Regions from separate parts of the Paenibacillus sp. GCM10023250 genome, predicted to be linked through region 3. Evidence: riboswitches for the same ligand, from Rfam matches in the RefSeq annotation. Region 3 holds a riboswitch; each other region holds the start of a gene.
The links. Region 3 has a riboswitch for cyclic di-AMP ahead of ACFPB1_RS21620 (3D domain-containing protein). Riboswitches for the same ligand answer to the same signal wherever they lie in the genome.
Positions count from the first base shown of each region.

Region 1: another riboswitch for cyclic di-AMP. It lies ahead of ACFPB1_RS07535 (3D domain-containing protein); the one in region 3 lies ahead of ACFPB1_RS21620 (3D domain-containing protein).
Region 2: another riboswitch for cyclic di-AMP. It lies ahead of ACFPB1_RS23625 (hypothetical protein); the one in region 3 lies ahead of ACFPB1_RS21620 (3D domain-containing protein).

Region 1 covers NZ_JBHSHY010000006.1:24,910-31,867, forward strand. Annotated here, with positions in the region: gene ACFPB1_RS07525 (TetR/AcrR family transcriptional regulator) at 1-51, shown strand, start outside; gene ACFPB1_RS07530 (ATP-binding protein) at 131-1,279, shown strand; cyclic di-AMP (ydaO/yuaA leader) riboswitch at 1,346-1,547, shown strand; gene ACFPB1_RS07535 (3D domain-containing protein) at 1,656-2,480, shown strand; gene ACFPB1_RS07540 (polysaccharide deacetylase family protein) at 2,646-3,509, opposite strand; gene ACFPB1_RS07545 (acetylxylan esterase) at 3,651-4,613, shown strand; gene ACFPB1_RS07550 (SGNH/GDSL hydrolase family protein) at 4,631-5,290, shown strand; gene ACFPB1_RS07555 (O-methyltransferase) at 5,726-6,088, shown strand; gene ACFPB1_RS07560 (small, acid-soluble spore protein, alpha/beta type) at 6,217-6,429, opposite strand; gene ACFPB1_RS07565 (DUF1980 domain-containing protein) at 6,524-6,856, opposite strand; gene ACFPB1_RS07570 (permease) at 6,907-6,958, opposite strand, start outside.
Region 2 covers NZ_JBHSHY010000046.1:25,566-32,523, forward strand. Annotated here, with positions in the region: gene kdpB (potassium-transporting ATPase subunit KdpB) at 1-164, opposite strand, end outside; gene kdpA (potassium-transporting ATPase subunit KdpA) at 227-1,900, opposite strand; gene ACFPB1_RS23615 (potassium-transporting ATPase subunit F) at 1,949-2,026, opposite strand; gene ACFPB1_RS23620 (hypothetical protein) at 2,265-2,699, opposite strand; gene ACFPB1_RS23625 (hypothetical protein) at 2,828-3,274, opposite strand; cyclic di-AMP (ydaO/yuaA leader) riboswitch at 3,388-3,552, opposite strand; gene ACFPB1_RS23630 (NADH:flavin oxidoreductase) at 3,944-5,056, shown strand; gene ACFPB1_RS23635 (methyl-accepting chemotaxis protein) at 5,196-6,026, opposite strand; gene ACFPB1_RS23640 (ABC transporter substrate-binding protein) at 6,216-6,958, opposite strand, start outside.
Region 3 covers NZ_JBHSHY010000036.1:7,554-14,511, forward strand. Annotated here, with positions in the region: gene ACFPB1_RS21595 (tRNA1(Val) (adenine(37)-N6)-methyltransferase) at 1-28, shown strand, start outside; gene rsmI (16S rRNA (cytidine(1402)-2'-O)-methyltransferase) at 25-918, shown strand; gene ACFPB1_RS21605 (AbrB/MazE/SpoVT family DNA-binding domain-containing protein) at 1,057-1,311, opposite strand; gene ACFPB1_RS21610 (HD domain-containing protein) at 1,587-2,903, shown strand; gene ACFPB1_RS21615 (TatD family hydrolase) at 2,925-3,692, shown strand; cyclic di-AMP (ydaO/yuaA leader) riboswitch at 3,877-4,083, shown strand; gene ACFPB1_RS21620 (3D domain-containing protein) at 4,508-5,473, shown strand; gene rnmV (ribonuclease M5) at 5,614-6,174, shown strand; gene rsmA (16S rRNA (adenine(1518)-N(6)/adenine(1519)-N(6))-dimethyltransferase RsmA) at 6,171-6,958, shown strand, end outside.

The DNA of each region.
Region 1 (6,958 bases), on a different contig from region 3:
ATATTCGGCGAAGGCATCGCCATCCTGACGAAGGGCATGGCGCAACATTAATTGTTTTTAATGTCGCAGGGTTTGGCGATTCCGAAGCGAATAACGACTAAGAGACTCGTTTCGGAGGATGGATCGGACCATGAGGCGGACAGCCGTTTACTGCAATCGCGTGCTTGCTTCGAAGTTGAAACGAACGCTTATGCTCCGGACGGTCGGGCGCAAGGAACAGGATGCGCACGATCTTCATCCCGATTCCATGAGCTACCGCCGGCTGATCAAATATTTGCCGGAGCCGATCTTCGTGCATGACGGCGATACGGTCATATTCACCAACCAGGCCGGACTGCGGCTGCTCGGGGTGACGGAAGCCGAACTGCTCGCCAAGCCGTTCGTCAGCCACTACTTCCATCCCGACTACCGCGAGACGGCGCGGCATCGGCTCCAGGCGATCATGGGCACGGACGAGCCCAACGAGTTCGAAGAGTCGAAGCTGGTCAGCGCCGCGGGCGAGATGATCGACGTCGAGGTCTCGAGCACCCGCATCCGCAACTATCCCGGCAGAGGCACGGTCGTGCAGAGCGTGTTCCGCGATATTCGCGACCGGAAGCGGGAAGAGGAAGCGCTGATTCAATCCGAGAAGCTGTCGGTCGTCGGCCAAATGGCGGCCGGCATCGCGCACGAAATCCGCAACCCGCTCACGTCCCTCATCGGATTTTCCAAATTTCTCAAAACGAGGATCAACAGCTACCACGATTTTTTCGACATCATGCTCGTGGAGCTGGACCGGATCAATACCATCGTGCAGGAATTCATGGCGCTCGCCAAGCCGCAGGCGAACCAATTCCGCCGGCACGACCTGGTCAAGACGATCCAGAGCGTCCTGACGCTGCTCGAGACGCAGGCGATCATGAACAACGTCCAGCTGTCCGCCAGCTACGACGCCGAGACGGCCGAGCTCCTCTGCGAGGAGAATCAGCTGAAGCAGGTGTTCGTCAACGTGCTCAAGAACGCGATCGAGGCGATGCCCCAGGGCGGATCCGTCGCCATCCGGCTGAAGTCGGCCGGCAGCCGGGACATCGCGGTGTCGATCGAGGATCAGGGCATCGGCATTCCGGAAGAACAGCTGCCTATGCTCGGCGGTCCATTCTTCACGACGAAGGACGGCGGGACGGGGCTCGGCCTCATGATCTGCTATCGCATCATTGAAGGCCACCGCGGCAGGATCGACATCGCCAGCGCCCACGGCAAAGGCACGACGGTGACGATTTCCTTGCCCAAAAACGAGTGAAACGATGCACAGGCGCGGCCTATTGGGCGGATTTACCGGTAGGTTGCCCGGAGCGACTGTGTTATCCTATTACGCGAGCCGAAACGATTACTCGTACGGGGGATTTTTTGGGAGCAAGTCACGTTGCTCCGTTCTCGTCATCTGATGGGCATCACATGACGGGTTCACCGCGCTTTGGCGCTGGGGTGAATCGCGCGTTCCCGCGCGTAGGGTCGAACTCCTCGACCCGAATCCGACAACTAACCTCGTAGGCCGCATGCGAAGATGGCGTCTTTGTTCCGCACTCGTTCGGCGGATCTGTCCTCTTCGTAATGACGTTCTTATGCCTGCTTCTGAAGGGGCATGGGACCGTAAATCTTAAGGAGGAACCGACAACATGAATCTTCATCATTGGAAGAAGGGCATCGTGGCCGCCGCGCTCGGCCTCGTTATTTTCGCCCAAGGCGCAGCCGCGCACGCGGAAGGCACGTACAAAGCGAAAGACAACGACACGTTCTGGAAGCTGTCGCAAAAGTTCGGCGTCAGCGTCGACCTGCTGCAGCAAGCGAACCCGTTCGTGGAGGCAGGCAACATCTATGACGGCTTGATGCTGGTCATCCCGGCGGCCGATAAAGCCAAGACCGTAGGTCCGGCACGCATCCTGAAACAAGAGGCCAAAGCTCCGGCGGCGAAGAAATCCCCGGCAGCCGAAGCGAAGAAATCCGCGGAGAAGATGGCCGTGAAAACGCCGGCGAAGAAGGCGGCGAAAGCGGTAACCACCGCTTCGAAAGCCAAGAAAACGACCGTTAAGCAGACGACCGTTAAGCAAACGGCCGTTAAGAAGCCGGCCGTCACCAAGCCGCAAGGCGACAGCGTAACGGTAAACGGCAAATCGTACGCCTACTCGGACGTCTTGAAGGTCAAAGCAAGCGCCTATACGGCAGCGGCCTCCGAGAACGGCTGGGGCCCCGTCGACTACTTCGGCAATCCGCTGAAGCTCGGAACGATCGCGGTCGATCCCGACGTCATTCCGATGGGAACCAAAGTGTTCATTACCGGCTACGACCATGGCGGATTGCCGTCCGGCGGCATGCTTGCGGTCGCGTCCGACCAAGGCAGCGCCATCTCCGGCAACCGAATCGATATTTTCGTTCCGCAATCGCAGAGTCAAGCAAGCAAGTTCGGATTCCAGAATGTCAAGGTCTTCATCCTCAATAAATAGGCACACGACGACAAACGGCAGCCCCGCGCGGGCTGCCGTTTTTTGCGCTGATGGTTCGCATGTAACCGGATCGAGCGGATCGGTCGGTGCGCTGCCGCTCCTTCCAGCAATCGGCCCCGCGCACGGCCGGATGCCTCGTCTGGCATTCGCCAGCCGCCGGCCGGCTCAGGGCAGCCGGCGGGCCGCCGGGCGCCCGAGCAGTTCCGGCAGCGTGACGATCGCGTAGCCTTTGCTCCGCAGCAGCTTGATCAGGCGCGGCAGCGCCGCGATCGTGCCGGACAGATCCTGCCCCGTGCCGCCGCCGGCATGCTGCAGAACGATGGAGCCCGGCTGCAGCGTCCGCTTGATGTTGATCAGAATGGCGCTGCTGTCGATGCTTCGCCAGTCCTCGGAGTCGACGTCCCAGTTGACGACCGTGAAGCCTCTTCCGCGCAGCCATTCCACCTGCGCCGGCGTGATTTCGCCGTATGGCGGCCGGACGAACCTCGGACTGTAGCCGACGAGCGGCCGCAATATCCAGTCGGTCCGCAGAACCTGCTGCTGCATGGCGTACAGCGAGATTCGCGAGAAGACGGGATGGTTCAAGGAATGATTGCCGATGATGTGGCCTTCCCGCTGCATCCGCCGCACGATCGCGGGATGGGCCGCCGCGCGCTGGCCGACGACGAAGAATGTTGCCCGGACCTTGTAGCGCGCCAGCGTCTCGAGCACCTGCGGCGTGTAGCGGGGATCCGGCACGTCGTCGAACGTCAGCGCGACTCGGCGGTAGCGCCGCGAGCCGCCGATGACGAAGGCGCCGGGATAGCGCTGCTGCAGCGCCACCCACGAGATCGCGGGCCGCTTTTTCTTGGGGCGCTGGGCGCCGGAGAACGCGCCGGTCTCCTCAGGCTGCTGCGCCGCTTGTTGACGGTACTCGCTTCCCGCCGCGGCCGACCGCATGCCGCCGACCGGCTCCGCCCCCGCGGACGCAGCCAGCAGCATGCAAACCGCCAGCAGCAGCGCTTTTCGCGCATCCCCCCATCTTCGCATGGCCGTCCCTCCTTCATGATGTCATTTTGCCCGCGGGCGTAATCGCGCATTCACGAATATCGGAATCGCTACTTTACAGCGGTGTATGGAAGACGTACCATGAGGAGGAACTCATTTCAAGCGAAAAGGGGTAGCGTGCCGATGCCAATGATCGATATGCCGCTGAATGAATTGCAAACGTATTCAGGACTCAATCCGAAGCCTGCCGATTTCGATGACTATTGGGAACGGGCGCTGGCGGAGATGCGCGCCGTCGACGCCGCGGTCGAGCTCGTACCGAGCGAATTCCAGACGCCGGCGGCCGAATGCTTCGACTTATATTTCACAGGCGTCCGGGGCGCGCGGATTCATGCCAAGTACGCGCGTCCGCGCCAGGCGGAGCGGCCGCATCCGGCGGTCATCCAATTTCACGGCTACAGCGGCAGCGCCGGCGATTGGACGGACAAGCTCGGCATCGTATCGCTAGGCTTCTCCATCTTCGCCTTGGACGTCCGCGGGCAAGGCGGTTATTCGCAGGACAGCGGGGGCGTAACGGGCACGACGCTGAACGGCCATATCATCCGCGGCTTGGACGATCATCCGGACGAGCTGCTGTTCCGCCACGTCTTCCTGGATTGCGCGCAGCTGGCAGGCATCGCGATCGACAGCCCGGAAGTGGATCCGGAGCGCGTCTACGCCATGGGCGGCTCGCAGGGCGGCGCCTTGACGATCGCCTGCGCCGCGCTGGAGCCGCGCGTCAAGAAGCTGGCGCCGGTGTTTCCGTTCCTGAGCGACTACCGCCGGGTGTGGCAGATGGACTTGGCCAAGGATGCGTACGCGGAGCTGCGCACGTACTTCCGGCATTTCGATCCGCAGCATAAGCGGGAGGACGAGATTTTCACGAAGCTCGGGTACATCGACATTCAGCATCTGGCAAGCCGCGTCCGGGGCGAAGTGATGATGGGCGTCGGCCTGATGGATACGATCTGCCCGCCGTCGTCGCAATTCGCCGCATACAACAAAATCACGGCGCCGAAGCGGCTCGAAATTTACCCGGATTTCGGCCATGAAGGCTTGCCGGGCTTCAACGACAAGACGATTCAATTTTTCCTGGGCGCTTATTAAGAGGAGGCTGACGCAGCATGCTTATCGGCAATAACGAAAGACTGGTCATGATCGGCGATTCCATTACCGACTGCGGCCGGGCGAGACCGGTTGGGGAAGGCTTGTTCGACGCAATCGGCAAAGGCTACGCAGGCCTCGTCGACGCCCTGCTCTCGGCGACGTATCCGGAGCGCGGCATCCGCGTGACGAACATGGGGACGAGCGGCAATAACGTGCGCGATCTGAAGGAACGCTGGCAGACCGACGTGCTGGACCTGAAGCCGGACTGGCTGTCGATCATGATCGGCACCAACGACGTCTGGCGGCAGTTCGACACGCCGACGATCAAGGAGTCGCACGTCTATCTGGATGAGTACGAGGCGACGCTGGAATCGCTGGTCGCGGCGACACTGCCGCAGCTGAAAGGGCTCGTGCTGATGACGCCGTTCTACATCGAAGCGAACGAGCGCGACCTCATGCGGGCGCAGATGGACCGCTACGGCACCGCTGTCAAGCGCGTGGCCGAGAAGTACGGCACGCTGTTCGTCGACACGCAGGCGGCGTTCAACGCCGTGCTGGAGCATCTGTATGCCGGCACGCTCGCGTGGGACCGCGTCCACCCGAACCAGATCGGCCATGCCGTGCTGGCGCGCGCGTTCTTGAGCGCGGTCGGTTACGAGTACGGCAAGGGGCTGTAACGGGAAACGAGCGCTAAACGCCGGCGGACGCTGCTCGGCTGGCCGAAGCGTCCGCCGGCCAAGCGCGCTCACGGCCGCCGCGCGCTCCACATCCGCGCGGATACGCGCGCTGCGCAAGCAGACAAAGAGCCGCCACCGGCCATGACCGGGGGCGGCTCTTGCTGCTGCCCGGACACGACCGTCTGGACCGAACCGATCTGCTCGTTACGCTCTGATCAGACGGAATCATGCCTGAAGTACTGTAATGTTCTTGTTTAAGTATGTCTAAAGAACCAAAATGGCTGTAAGGTTATTGTAAAAAACTGTTGTAAGATTGGGAAAGTTGTCCTATAATGGGTCCATTGGATGATATGCACATGTCTCATCTAAAACAGGACGACGGAGGCGGGAATAGTGAATCTGGAGGCAATGCCTTTATCTCGGCAAATCGATTTCGTGTTTAGACAGTTGGAAGACGAGCTGCTTCATTCGTTAGCGGGTACCGTAATCATTCAAATCCGAAACAATGTCGTCGGGAAGTATGGCGTCCGCCATAACCCCATCGAAAGCAAAAACGGGCGGATCGGGCCGCCGGAGCAAGGGATGACTCGCGAGCAGGTGCAGGCGTTCCGCCAGATGGCGCTCGATTCCATCAAGCTGAAGCGCAGCTGGACGCACGGCGAGATTATGTACGACTTCTCGGTCCGGTCAGGCGCGTGGACGGCGGGCATTCTCTTCGAGAGCAATTATAATCTGGCGAGCGGCATGTTCCGGTATACGCCGAAGCACGGGACGCATACCTTGCGCGACGCGCCTTGACCCGCCTTGATACATAACAAAGAAGCTGCCTCGGCGCATGGGGCAGCTTTTTTTCGTCTTGATTGAAACGGATGTGCGACGCGTGAAGCGCTCGCGAGCGGCTGCCTTGGAGGAACTGCGCTTAGCCGTTACCGGGAAGCCGTTCCTGCAAGCTGCATTTCCGCCATTTGCACGAGTCTGCGCGTGATGTTGCCGCCGAGCGCGCCGGCGTCGCGGGTCGCCATCATGCCGTAGTACCCGTCTTGCGGGATCGCCACGCCGATTTCGCGGGCCACCTCGTATTTCATCTGATCGAGCGCCGCATTGCATTGCGGGACGAGCTTGCTGCGGTTGTTCGCCATTCGTGTTCACCTCCTTCGCGTACCCTTAGTATGGGGGCGTTGGAAGCGTTTATTCTGCGTGACCGGTCCGATTCGGCATATAATTATTTCCAATTTAGAACGCGAAGCCGAGCGCTAGCGGAAGCATGAACAGCCCGTACAAGAGCACGTTCGCGGCAAGCGAAGACGATGGCTCGTGGTTGCAGTCGCAGGGGGCGGCCGAGTTGCCCTGCCATTCCTGCAGCGCGGCGTGAAGCTGGTAGATGGCCGTCGCGAACAGGCCGATCGCGGACAGCTTGACGGCTGCGGCGAGATTCGGCTCGACGTAGCGGACGAGGGCGCCGGTGCGCGTCAGGAAGACGATGTAGTAGCCGAAGGCGCTGAGGATGCAGCACCGGATCAGATGATGCGCGATCGTTCTTCGCTGCCTAGTCGAAAGGGGCGGCATGGCGTATGACCTCCTTCGTAAGTGAGCGGGATTCGCGTGGTTGCGATCGTTCATGCGGATCCGAATACGAGCTTCTCCGTCAGCAGCGATCCGATCCAGACC
Region 2 (6,958 bases), on a different contig from region 3:
AAGAGATCCGGCTGAATGGACAGCAGCAGCGTAATGAGCGTGCCGACTTCCACGATGAACATGACCGGGTTCTTGATCATGACGGCGGGGTTCAGCTTCTTGAACGCGTCCCCGACCGCCGGAAGGACGAGGTCCTTCGATAACGTTTTTTTGCTTGCAGCCATATAGATCCTCCCTTAATTGCATAACGGAAAGCGAGTAAGACGATCGGGCAGCGCCCTCGGCGTTACTTCGGCATGGCCAGATGCTCGGCGATCGGTCCGAGAGCGACCGACGGGAAGAACGTGAGCGCGCCGATGACGAGAATGATCACGACGAGAATGCCCGAGAACAGCGCCGTGTTGGTGCGCAGCGTGCCGGTCGTGACCGGAATGACGCGCTTGACGGCCAGCGAGCCGGCGATCGCGAGCATCGCGATGATCGAGACGTACCGGCCGAGCAGCATGACCACGCCGATGCCGATGTTGTAGAAGTCCGTATTGGAGGTCAAACCGCCAAATGCGGAGCCGTTGTTGGCCGCGCCCGACGCGAAGGCGTAGAGCACTTCCGTCAGGCCGTGCATGCCGCCGTTCGCGATCGACGATTGCGCGTTCGGACTGAGGAACGCGATCGCCGTCGGCACGAGGATGACGACCGGATGGATCAGCAGCGCGATGCACGCCAGCTTCACTTCCTTGCCCTCGACCTTCTTGCCGAGGAACTCCGGCGTCCGGCCGACCATCAGACCGCATATGAAGACCGACAGGATCAAGTACAATAACCCATTAAGCAGGCCGACGCCTTTGCCGCCGAACACGTTGTTCAGCATCATTTCCGCCAGCGCCGTGAAGCCGCCGAGCGGGGTCAAGGATTCGTGCATGTTGTTGACGCTGCCCGTCGTGGCCGCCGTCGTGACGGTCGTGAAGAGCGCCGATTCGGAGATGCCGAAGCGCACTTCCTTGCCTTCCATGTTGCCATGAACGCCCATCGCGTCCAGCGCGCCGACGCCTTTATATTCCGAGACGAATACGGTGACCAGCATGACGAGAAAAATAAAGCTCATCGCGCCGAATACCGCCCAGCCCTGCTTCTTGTTGCGGATCATCAGGCCGAACGCGTAGACGAGCGCCGTCGGCAGCAGCATCATGCACAGGATGTGAACGAGGTTCGCGAGCGCCGTCGGATTCTCGAACGGATGCGCCGCGTTCGTGCCCATCCAGCCGCCGCCGTTCGTGCCCAAGTGCTTGATCGATTCCAGCGAAGCGATAAGTCCCCGCGTGATCGTCTGTTCGCCGCCCTCGAGCGTGGTGGCGTGCACCGCGCCGAGCAGTGTCTGCGGCACGCCCTGGAACACCAGGAACAGCGCGACGATGAAGCTGAGCGGCAGGAACACCCGCGTGATCGTGCGGGTCATGTCGACGTAGAAGTTGCCGAGATTATCCTGCCGGCCGATCAGGCCGCGGATGAACGCGACCGCGATCGCGAAGCCGGTCGCCGCCGACGTGAACATCGGGAACGTGATCGCAATCAGCTGCGACAGGTAGGACAATCCGTTCTCCCCGCTGTAGGACTGCCAGTTCGTGTTCGTGATGAACGACGCGGCCGTATTAAACGCTTGCCCGGCGGGCATGTTGCCGATGCCGTCGGGATTCAGCGGCAGGTAGCTCTGCAGCCGCAGGATCAGATAGATCAGCAGCAGCATGACGAAGTTGGACAGGAGCACGGCGCCCACGTACGCGCGCCAGCCCATCGATTCGCCTTCCCGGACGCCCATGATCCGGTAAAGCAGCCGCTCGACGGGCCCGAACACCCGGTCCAGCCCCGTTCTCTCCTGCGAGAAGACTTTGACAAGATAAGCGCCGGCCGGCTTCACCAAGAGCATGATGATGACCAGCGTGACGGCGACTTGAACGAATCCCATAGCCATAGCGATATTTCCTCCTCAATTAATGAAGCAGCGATCCAAGGTTTAAAACTTCTCCGGCTTCACCAAGACGAAACCGAGATAGACGATCAGGGCAATGGCGATAATCCCCATGACGACCATGGCTGAACCTCCTTCGCGTAATGTGGGCCGCGCCCCGCGCCGGCCGCTTCCGCCGAACCGCTGATGCGCCCGGGCGCCGCCGGATCAGGCGCGTCCGCAAAAGGCCCGGAATCCCCAAAAGAGCCCGAAAACGACCGCAGCCAAGAGCACCATCGTAATATCGTTAACCATCCGCATACCCTCCTCCGCTGCTTTTCCTCCGTTTACAGATACTTTCTTTCAATTAAAACTTTTTATGCTACTCCAACAGAGAACCGAGGGCTCCCGCCTGGACGTGCACGATATGGTCGGCGCCGAGCCCCTTGTAGATCAGCCGCCCGTGCGTGCGTCCCGTGACGACGTACACCGGCTGGTCCGTCCACTTGCGGATCATGCGCAAATACCTGCAGCACAGCGACAGGCTGCTCTCGAACAGGAACGCCTTCCCGACGGGTCGTTCCGGCCGCTCCCACGTGTCCGGATCGATCGTGTTCACCAGCAGAATCGACTCTACGCCGAGCTTGGCGAGCTGCTGCCGTTCGGCGACGCTGTTCGTGACGGCCGTAAATGGCAGTCCCTTCATGAGCAGCTGCTTGATGAACTGCTCGCCGGCCTTGGTCATGGCCGACACGACGATCGCCTGCGCCGTCTGGTGCGCGGCCGTCTGCTGCGCGGTTGCTTCCCTGTCCTTCACGTCTTCATCCCTGCTCCCTTCATTCGCACACCGTCATCTTAACGCCGTTTCCCATAAATTCGGGGTAAAGAGTGCGGCGCCGCGCGTAAAAAAAGTATAAAAATGACGGCAGTCGCCCTGAATGTCTCCTAAAAAATGACATACGCCTGCGCATGCTCGAAGCAGTACGCGTGGTCGTGCAAGCGGACGAACAGCGGCTCGTCCGGCGCGTTCGCGCGGCCCGCGGCCAGCTCGCGCAGCGCGGTCTCCGCCGCGAGCGACCGGACGTCGCCCCAGACGTCGTGCTTCAGGCTCGCCTCCAGCAGCCCTTCGCCGACCGTGTGGTGCTTGAACCCTTGGAACGCGCACGCCCAGCGGATAAAATCCCCCTTGAGCGCGCACTCGCGAAAGACGCCGATCCCAAGCTCGCCCGTCGTCGAGCCGAGCATGAGGATCCCGCAACAATCCTTGATCGTGGAATCCGGCAGCAGCACCTGCGCCGACTCCCGGTCGAACCGGAAGCATTCGATTCGTTCGATCGTCACCTTGTCCATTCGTTCCCGCCTGTGCGTGGCATCCGTCTGCACCGCTTGCATGTTCGTCACTCCTATAAATTGGGATAAAAAAAGAAGCCGGGAGAAGAGATGTCTCTGCTCCCGGCTTCCAAGGCAGCGCAAAGAAAAGCAACGCTTCGCGCGCGTTCGGCCTGGTCGTCTCTCTTGTCCGCTTGCGAGGTTAGCTGCCGGATTCGGGCCAGAGTAAGCCCTACGCGCAGGCGGCGCCTGCATGCGATTCACCCCGTGAAGCCGGTCCTGGCGACAGGCGGCTTCGGTGGTTCCCCCGCTCCCATGAAGGGATTCAGCGTTCGGATAAGTTGTGGATGCTTCTAATCGTAGTCCCGGCAGGGAAAATTGTAAAAAGCCGCAGCGCGCGCCATGGCGCGCGCTGCGGCGAATTCGCGCGATGAAAACGCGCTCAAATCGTTCGATTGCGGACGAACCCGCCAATTGCTCCGGAAAGCTTCCGTTTTCCACGCAGGCAGCAGACGGCGGCAGGCGGCGGCGGACGGCGGCGGCAAGATGCCGGACGCAACGTGCCGGCGGGATGCGCAATACCGGCTATGCGAATTGAAATTCAGGCCTTCATGGAGTAAAGTGAGGACATGGATTTCGTTTCCAATTCCAAGAAGACGGAGTCCCTGTCCCGCACTCGACCGTCCGTCCCTTGTCATGCATAATCCGATGAATCACGAGGAGGAAATCACGATGACCACCAATACGGCGCAAGCGCTGTTCGAATCTTTCCGGTCTCCGAAGCTGTCGCTCGACAACCGGATCGTCATGGCCCCGATGACCCGCGGCTTCTCGCCGGGCGGCGTCCCGGGCGGCGACGTGGCCGCCTATTACCGGCGGCGCGCGGAGAACGGCGTCGGCCTGATCGTCACGGAAGGCACGCTGATCAACCATCCCGCTGCGGGCGCCAGCACGAAATGGCCGCATTTCTACGGCGAAGATGCCTTGAACGGCTGGGACGGCGTCGTCCGCGCGGTCCACGAGGCCGGCGGCAAAATCATGCCGCAGCTCTGGCATGTCGGCATGGCTCGCAAAGAGGGCACGGGCACGCACCCCGAGGCGCCGTCCGTCGGCCCATCCGGGCTGAACCTCGCCGGCGAACGGGTCGGCGAGCCGCTGACCGAGCGCGAGATCGCCGATCTGATCGCGGCGTACGCGCAGGCGGCCGCCGACGCGAAGCGGCTCGGCTTCGACGGCATCGAGCTGCACGGCGCCCACGGCTACCTGATCGACCAATTCTTCTGGGCCGTCACGAACGTCCGGACGGACGCGTACGGCGGCGACCTGGTGAAGCGGACCCGCTTCGCCGCCGAGATCATCGCCGCATGCCGGCGCGCCGTCGGCCCCGACTTCCCGATTATGCTGCGGTTCTCCCAGTGGAAGGCCGACGCGTACGACGCGCAGCTCACGACGACGCCGGATGAGCTGGCCCGCTTCCTGGCGCCGCTCGTCGACGCCGGCGCCGATCTGTTCCACTGCTCGACCCGCCGGTTCTGGGAGCCGGCGTTCGACGACGGAAGCGGCCTGAACCTCGCCGGCTGGACGAAGAAGCTGACGGGCAAGCCGACCGTCACCGTCGGCTCCATCGGGCTCGACCTGGAGTTCACCCGCTTCTTCAAGGAGCGCAAAGGCGCCGGCACGGCCGGCATCGAAGAGCTGCTCGAGCGGCTCGCGCGCGGCGAATTCGATCTCGTCGCCGCCGGGCGCGCGCTCCTGAACGACCCAGAGTGGGCCGTCAAGATCCGCGAAGGACGCGGCGACGAGCTGCGCGCGTTCGAGCTGGAAGCGACGCAGCGCTTGTACTAATCCGAATCGCGCGCTGCGCAATGCGCAGCGCAAATAAGGCTGTTCCCGCCCGGGCGGGAACAGCCTTATTGCGCGTTGGTCCGCGCTCGGCCCGGCAAGCGGCCGCGCGCCTCGCGAGCGGCGGCGCCTCCGGCCTAGCTTACTGCCGCGCGAACTTCTCCAGCATCTCGCCCGCCGTGGACGCGATGTGCTCGAACGCCGCGTCAAGCTCCTTCACGCTCTCCGCGTGATGCCCCATGTCGCGCTTGATCCGGTCGATGTCCGCGCTGATCGCCCTCAGCCGTTCCTGCATCGCGCCGAGCTGCTCGCGGATGTTCTGGGAGGCGTCGCGGCTCTGGGCCGCCATCCGCCGGATCTCCCCGGCCACGACCGAGAAGCCTCTGCCGTATTCGCCGGCGTGCGCGGCCTCGATCGAGGCGTTCAGTCCGAGCAGGTTGGACGTGTCCGCCAGCTCCTGCACGACGCCGATGATGGATTGGATGCCGTCGATGTCGCGGTTCAGCGCCTCCGACTTGTCCGCCAGCGCGCCCATCTCGCCGCTGATGGCCCCGAACGCCGAGGCGATGCCGTTCGACGTCGCCGTCATCTCCTGCACGGACGCCGCCAAGCTTTCCGAGGCGCCGCGGATCGTGTCCAGCCTGGCGTTCAGCACGGCGGACGTCAGCACGCCGACGACTTCGCCCGAGAGCCGCAGCGGCACCGCCGTGCCGACGTAGGGCACGCCGAACCGCTCCGGCCCGCGCTCCTCGCGGAACGTGCGGCCCTGCTCGAAGGCTTGCTCCGAGATCGTGCCCGCCAGCGCCGAACGGGGCGTGCCGACCGGAACCTCCATGTCGATGCCGGAGGAGCAACTGGCCCGCACCCCCGCCTCGTCGATCAGAATCAGCGCCGCTTCTTCCGGAAACAGGCTCAGCATCGTGTCCATCATCGCGGCGATCGCTTGCAGATAAGTTTCTTTGTCCTGGGTCATGCTCTTGTCCAGCTCCCTTGTATGTCGCGCTCGGCAGAATGGTATTCCCTCCTTATATCGGCAACAGAACGGCCAATGATGTAGGGCTCGCCGCAAATCGGGGCGCCGGGCGCCAAAAAAAGGAGCGCCCGCAGGCGCTCCTCCCCCCGAATCGGGCCGTCTAGCGCGAAATCGCCGCATGCGAATCGCTTACTTCCACAGCTCCATCCGTTTGTTGTAATTGTCGGTGTAGATCTTCTCAAGCTTCTCGACACCGGCGGAGTCGAGCTCCTTCAGCATCTTGTCGTACGTGGCGACGGCTTCCTGCTCCGACGCGGCCATGACCATGCGCGGGAAGTACTTCGACGTCGTCTCGTTCACCTTCTGCTGGATGATCGCCTCCGGCGTGCCGCCGCTCGGGCCGAGATTATCGAACGGCGCCGTGTCGAACGACGTGTCCGCCAGGTTCTTGATCGCGAGCGCGGATACGGGATCGGTCTGATAGCGGCCGATCAGGTCGTACGGCGTGCCGTCGGAGCCCGGGCCGTTCTTGATCGTCCACGTCCATTTGCGGATGCCCGTCTCCTTGGAGTAGCCGTCCCAGTCCTTCGCGAACCCTTCCAGCGTCTCCGGCCGCGGCACGTGCTTGCCGTCCTTCATGTCCCAGTCCTTGCCCTCGATGCCCCACATCATCAGGTACTGTCCTTCCTCGCTTGCCAGGAAATCGAGGAATTGGATCGCGCGCACCGGATCTTCGTTGCTCTTCGAGATGCCGATGCCGTCCCAGCCGAGGGAGCTCTTCGGCCCGTATGTCGCCTTCGACGGCTCGACGCCCGGGGCCAGCACCTTGTACGGATAGAACTGCGCTTCGTCCTTCTTCGTCTGGTCCTTGGCCGCTTCCTTCAGGATCGTGTTCGGCTTGCCGAGGTTCCAGAAGGCGTCGGCCGTCGCGA
Region 3 (6,958 bases):
AGCGCAGAAGGAGAAGACAGGCCCATGAACGTACAGCGGAGCTTTCAACCCGCGGAGAAGGACCCGAAGACCGGCACGCTCTACCTGGTCGGCACGCCGATCGGCAACCTCGAGGACATGACGTTCCGGGCGATCCGCATCTTGAAGGAGGTTGACCTGATCGCCGCCGAGGATACGCGGCAGACCCGCAAGCTGCTCGCGCACTTCGAGATCAATGGCCGGCTGGTCAGTTATCATGAACATAATAAGGAAGCCAGCGGTCCGGAATTGGTCCGGCTCCTGGAAGACGGCCAGTCGATCGCGCTCGTCAGTGATGCGGGGATGCCGGCGATCTCGGACCCGGGCGCGGACTTGGCCGCCGCCGCGGCGGAGCGGGGAATCGCAGTCGTGCCGATCCCGGGGGCGAACGCGGCGCTGTCCGCCCTAGTCGTCTCGGGGCTGCCGACGGACAAGTTTCTGTTTGCCGGGTTTCCGCCGCGCGACCGCAAGCCGCTCCTCGCGTGGCTGACCCGGCTGCAGCGTTATGAAGAGACGCTGATCTGCTACGAATCACCGCACCGCATCGCCAAAACGCTGCCCGTCCTGCTGGAGATATGGGGCGACCGCCGCATGGCGATGGTCCGGGAGTTGACCAAGCGGCACGAAGAAGTCGCGCGAGGGACGATCTCGGATTGTATCGCATGGCTGGAAGAGCATCCGCCGCTGGGCGAGTATTGCCTCGTCATCGAAGGGATGAACGAGTCGGAAGCCGCAAAGATCCGGGAAGAAGAAGGCGCATGGTGGACGGCGCTGAGTCTCGAGGAGCATGTCGCCCGGTACGAAGCGGAAAGCGGGGACCGGAAAGAGGCCATCAAGCGGGCGGCGCAGGACCGGGGACTGCAGAAACGCGACGTATATAATGAAGTGATGAAAAAGTAGCCCTGCGAAAAGGGCTAAAACAAAAAAAAAGACCTTCCTGGCCGGGTTCTGGCGCAGGAAGGCATCAAGGAGTATTAAAAAGGTTAGAATTAACAAATGGGATGATACCATTATAACCTATTATTTTTGATTTGTCTCTTATTTTGTAACAGGAGTTGGCATTTCCGTCAAACAAACGTTACAGACGATCTTGCCTTTGAAATACGCCACGTTCTCCGCGTTACCGCAGAAGATGCAAGCCGGCTCGTATTTCTTCAGCATGATCCGTTCGCCGTCTACATAGATTTCCAACGCGTCCTTCTCTCCGATGCCGAGCGTGCGGCGCAATTCAATCGGAATGACAACCCGCCCGAGCTCATCAACTTTCCGAACGATACCTGTAGATTTCATCATATTTGTCGCTCCCTTTCCTATTCAACCATGTCGCCACGATTCGACATTATTCTATCATTTTATGTCTTAATAATACCAACGTTTCCCAAAATAGTCAACTAGCAAGGAGATTCCGGCAAGCGCCGTAGCAACGACGATTTCGTGTCACTAATGTATTCCGCTATACTTTATATAGTACAACAATCACGGTAAGATTGGAAATAGAGTTATGACATAATTCGACATTCATTTGATAAATATGTCGAAATTACGAACAGTTGGGAGTGAGCGAAACAATGAGCAACGACCAAGGCCAACTACGCCTGCCCGAAGAGAAGGTCTTCAAGGATCCGGTACACAAATATATTTATGTTCAGGATTCCTTGATCTGGAACCTCATCAATACGCGTGAATTCCAGCGCTTGCGCCGCATTCGCCAACTGGGTACTTCGTATCTGACCTTCCACGGGGCGGAGCACAGCCGGTTCTCGCATTCGCTCGGCGTCTATGAGATTACCCGCAAAATCATCTCGCAATTCGAACGCAGCGGCTATTCCGGCTGGCCGAAGGAAGAGAAGCTCGTCGCGCTTTGCGCGGCGCTGCTGCATGACATCGGGCACGGTCCGTTCTCGCACTCCATCGAGGACGTGTTCGACACGCACCATGAAGCGTGGACCTGCCGGATGCTTCGGGAGGATACGGAGATTCACCGCGTGCTCCGCGAGTTCGATCCGTCCTATCCGGAGCGGGTGGCCGCCGTCATCTGCAAAACGTACCACGAGCCGATCGTGGTGTCGCTGGTGTCCAGCCAAATGGATGCGGATCGGATGGATTACTTGCTGCGGGATGCTTATTTTACGGGGGTAAACTACGGGACCTTCGACTTGGAACGGATCCTGCGCGTCCTGCGGCCGCATCAAGGAAGGATCGTTGTCAAGGAAAGCGGCATGCACGCGGTCGAGGATTATCTCATGTCCCGGTATCAAATGTACTGGCAGGTGTATTTCCATCCGGTTACGCGCAGTTCGGAAATCATACTCCGCCAAATATTTCGAAGAGCGAAAGAATTATACGGGGGCGGCTATGCGTTCGGCTGGATGATGGAGCCGCTTAAGAAGCTCATCTCCGGCGGCATCGGCATCGAGGATTACCTCGCGCTGGACGAAGCGCTCGTGCAGGCGGCGTTCTCCGCCTGGTCGCACGAATCGGATCCGATACTCTCCGATCTATGCCGCCGGTTCCTGAACCGGCGATTATATAAGTACGTGACGATGGACGGGCCCGACGAGCAGCTGTGGAACGATATCCGGGCTCAATTCCGGGCGATCGGGCTGAATCCCGACTACCACCTGGAAATTGACTTTCCGTACGACATGCCCTACCATGTGTATCGTCCCGGCTCGCCCGGTCCAGCGGATAATGAAGAAAAACCGCCGATACTGCTGCTGTCGGGAGACGATCGGTTGTCGGAAATTTCCGGCCGCTCCGACATCGTCCGTTCCATCACGGGCATTCATCAAGGAAAGTACCACTTGTATTACCCGGAAGAACCGCTGCTTGAATCAGCGCACCTGCTCTCCGCGAAGATACGCGAATTATTTGGTTTACTGTAGAAAGGGGTTACGCAAGACGTGATGTTAATCGACACGCATACGCATTTGGACTCGCCGAAATTCGACGCTGACCGCGAGGCGGTCATCGAACGGGCGCTCGAAGCCGGCGTACATACGCTCGTCAATATTGGCTTTAACCGCGAGACGATTCCGACCACCATGGCGCTGGCCGAGCGCTATCCGTTCATCTACGCGGCCGTCGGCTGGCACCCCGTGGACAGCATTGACATGACGCCGGCGGATCTCGAATGGATCGCGTCGCTGCTCGAGCATCCGAAGGTCGTAGCGCTCGGCGAAATCGGGCTTGATTACCATTGGGACACATCGCCGAAGGATGTGCAGCAGCGCGTCTTCCGCCAGCAGATCGCGCTGGCGAAGGAGAAGCGCAAACCCATCGTCATCCATAACCGCGACGCGCACGAGGACGTCGTGCGGATATTGCGCGAGGAAGGCGCGAGCGAGGTCGGCGGAATCATGCACTGCTACTCCGGCAGCTGGGAAACCGCGAAGCAATGCCTCGAGATGAACTTCTATATTTCCTTCGGGGGACCGCTTACATTTCAGAACGCGCGGGTCCCGAAAGAGGTCATGGCCAAGGTGCCGCTCGACCGGCTGCTGATCGAAACGGACGCGCCGTATTTGGCGCCGCACCCGCATCGCGGGAAACGGAACGAGTCGTCCTTCGTCCGTCTTGTAGCAAATACGATGGCGGAAATTTCAGGGAAATCCGTGGAAGAAATCGCCGAAATTACGACCGAAAACGCAAAGAGATGTTTTGGAATTCAATGAAAACGTGACGATGCGTTAGATTTCGGGGGATATCCGGTGAAAAAAATGATTTTACATCCGAGTATCGCTGGAATAGCCCGGAATTTTCCTTGAAATTCGTGAAAATCGTCATTAATCAGTTCTTTACAATGAGCGGCGGTAGACGGTATGATTCATCTCAGAGCAGCAAAAGCTGTATTCCTTTTCCAAATTATCGCTTAATCTCCGGCTACCGGAGAGCGGGGGAACCACTTGCTTGAAACTGTTTGTAGCAATCGAACAGCGGAAGCAAGCATTCTCATGGGGTGAATTTCGCCGAACGACGCGCATTGCCGTGCGCCGCGAAGCGAATAGGGCGACTCTCGCGCCCGAACCCGTCAGCTAACCTCGCAAGCGTACATAAAGAGAGATCAACCTCGTGCATGCAACATCACGCTGCCATTTATCCGAATGGGAAGCCACGAAACAGATCCTCTGTCGTCGGGCTTCTCTTTTTTGTTTGAATATTGCGTAAACTGACGACATAGGGTGATATGGTGGAGGTGGGGCCGAGGCGTAGTACGAAGAAAGCGTGCATTCGCGCGCCAATATTCTATAGTCGCGTCTAAGTATCATGTTTACAAAGGCGGCGGGGCTATGTAAGGAGGACCGAAGAAGTGGGAGCACTCCAGTTAAAGGACACCCATGGGAAACGATCATCCAGCATGTCTTTCGCATTGCGATGGAAGCATGAGAATGTGCGTTTAATTGTACTGAGCGCCATGATCTCAATCGCTATGACTTTCATGTTTTTGGTGTTGTTGTACGGAACGGCTGACAAGCATGTCTCCGTAGTATTGAACGGACGCGAAACCATTGTCTCCACGAAGCAATGGGTCCTTCAACGCCTACTGGATGAACAAGCCATCACCATCGGCCCGCACGATAAGGTGTCGATGCCGCTTGACGGCAGCATAAGCGACGGCGACCGGATCGTGATCGATCGGGCCATCCCGCTTACGGTGAAGGCAGACGGCAAAGCAAGAACGTTGTACACGACAGTGAAAACGGTGCAAGCGGCGATCGATCAGGCTGATATAGAGGTTCGCAGCTTAGACAAGGTCTTTCCTTCGAGCGAGGCTGCGCTGGAACCGAACATGACCATCACGGTCACCCGGATCGATAAGAAATATTCCGAGACTTCGTACGACGTTCCGTTCACGGTCGTGAAGAAGAACGATCCGAAGCTCGAGGCCGGGAAGCAGAAGCTTGTCCGGCAGGGCCAGCAGGGCAAAGTAGTCAAACGGTATGAGACGGTCTTCGCGGACGGCGTACCGGTCTCGCAGACGCTCGTCGAGAAAGTGACGCCGAAGCCCGCGATCGACAAAGTCGTCTCGATCGGGACGATGAGGCCCGAACCGAGGGTGATGATGCTGTCGGCCGAAGCCGGGGCGTCGACCTACACGAAGCGGGGCGTTACGTTCAACGCCAAGAAGGTCATGCGGAACTTCACGCTGACGGCGTATTCGGCGGGCGTGGCTTCCACGGGCAAAAGCAAGGGCCATCCGGAGTACGGCATTACCGCCTCGGGAACGCGCGTACAGGAAGGCCGCACGATCGCGGTCGATCCGAAGGTCATTCCGATCGGCTGGTGGGTCTACATCGAAGGCATCGGCTTCCGACGCGCGGAAGACACGGGCAGCGCCGTCAAAGGCAACAAGATTGACGTCTATTTCGACAGCGAGTCCTATGCCGACCGGTTCGGGCTGAAACGGGGCTACACGGTATACGTGCTGGGACCGAAAAAGCCGGAGTCTCTGTAAGAAACCCGGCCATCCCCGTTCGTGAATCGGAAAGCCTTCTACTTGATTCATATCGTAATTCATGATTAAATATGCCATGATAAGAAGAGGCGGCGCCTCTTCTTTTTATTGTTTGTCTAACGGGAAGGAATGGAGCTTCCATGATTAAAGAAATCATCGTCGTCGAAGGCAAGGACGATACGGTGGCCATTAAGCGCGCCGTCGAGGCCGAGACGATCGAGACGGGCGGTTCCGCCATCGGCGAGGCGGTGCTTCGCCGCATCGAGCTCGCGCAGCAGCGCCGCGGCGTCATCATCTTTACGGATCCCGACCATGCGGGCGAGCGGATCCGCAAAATCGTCGCGCGGCGGGTGCCGGGCTGCAAGCATGCGTTCCTGCCGCAGGAGCAGGCGCTGTACAAAGGCGATATCGGCGTCGAGAACGCGTCGCCCGAGGCGATCCGCCACGCGCTGGCGAATCTGCGGACGGAAGCGGCCGACGGCGAGGGCGGACTGGCGGAAGTGACGATGGAGGATCTCATGCAGGCCGGGCTGCTCGTCCATCCGCAGGCGTCCGAGCGGCGGCTGAAGATGGGCAATCTGCTTGGCATCGGCTATGCCAACGGCAAGCAGTTCTATAAACGATGCTCCACGTTCCGGATTACGCGCGACGAATTCCTGCGCGCGCTGCAGACGATGGAGAGCGAAGGAGAATCGTCATGACAGAAGGCACGAGAGCGGTCCAGGACGTCGGCTCGCCTAGAAGAACGAAGGACATCATCGCCAAGTACGGCTTTACGTTCAAGAAGAGCCTCGGTCAGAACTTCCTGATCGATCAAAATATTTTGCGCAAGATCGTCGGCGCGGCGGAGCTGGACGAGACGAAGGGCGCGCTCGAGATCGGTCCGGGCATCGGAGCACTGACGCAGCAGCTGGCGCTGGAAGCGGGCCGCGTGACGGCCGTCGAGATCGACAACCGGCTGATCCCGATTTTGCGCGACGTGCTGGCGGAGACGCCGAACGTGCACGTCGAGCACGGGGACGTGCTGAAACTTGACCTGCGCGCGCTGATGGAGCGGCAATTCGCGGGATTGTCCGGCGTCAGCGTCGTCGCGAATCTGCCGTATTACGTCACGACGCCGATTCTGATGAAGCTGCTCGAAGAGAAGCTGCCGCTCGAGCATATCGTCGTCATGATCCAGAAGGAAGTCGCGGAGCGGATGGCCGCGAAGCCGGGCGGCAAAGACTATGGTAGCCTTAGCGTGGCCGTGCAGTATTACTGCGTGCCGGAGCTGGTCTGCATCGTCCCGCATACGGTGTTTATCCCGCAGCCGAACGTCGACTCGGCGGTCATCAAGCTGTCGCTGCGGAACAAGCCGGCGGTCGAGGTCGAAGACGAGGCGTTCTTCTTCCGGACTGTGCAGGCCTGCTTCGCGCAGCGCCGCAAGACGATCGCGAACAACCTGACCGCGTTCGTCGGGAAAGCGAACCGTGAGCGGATCGCGCC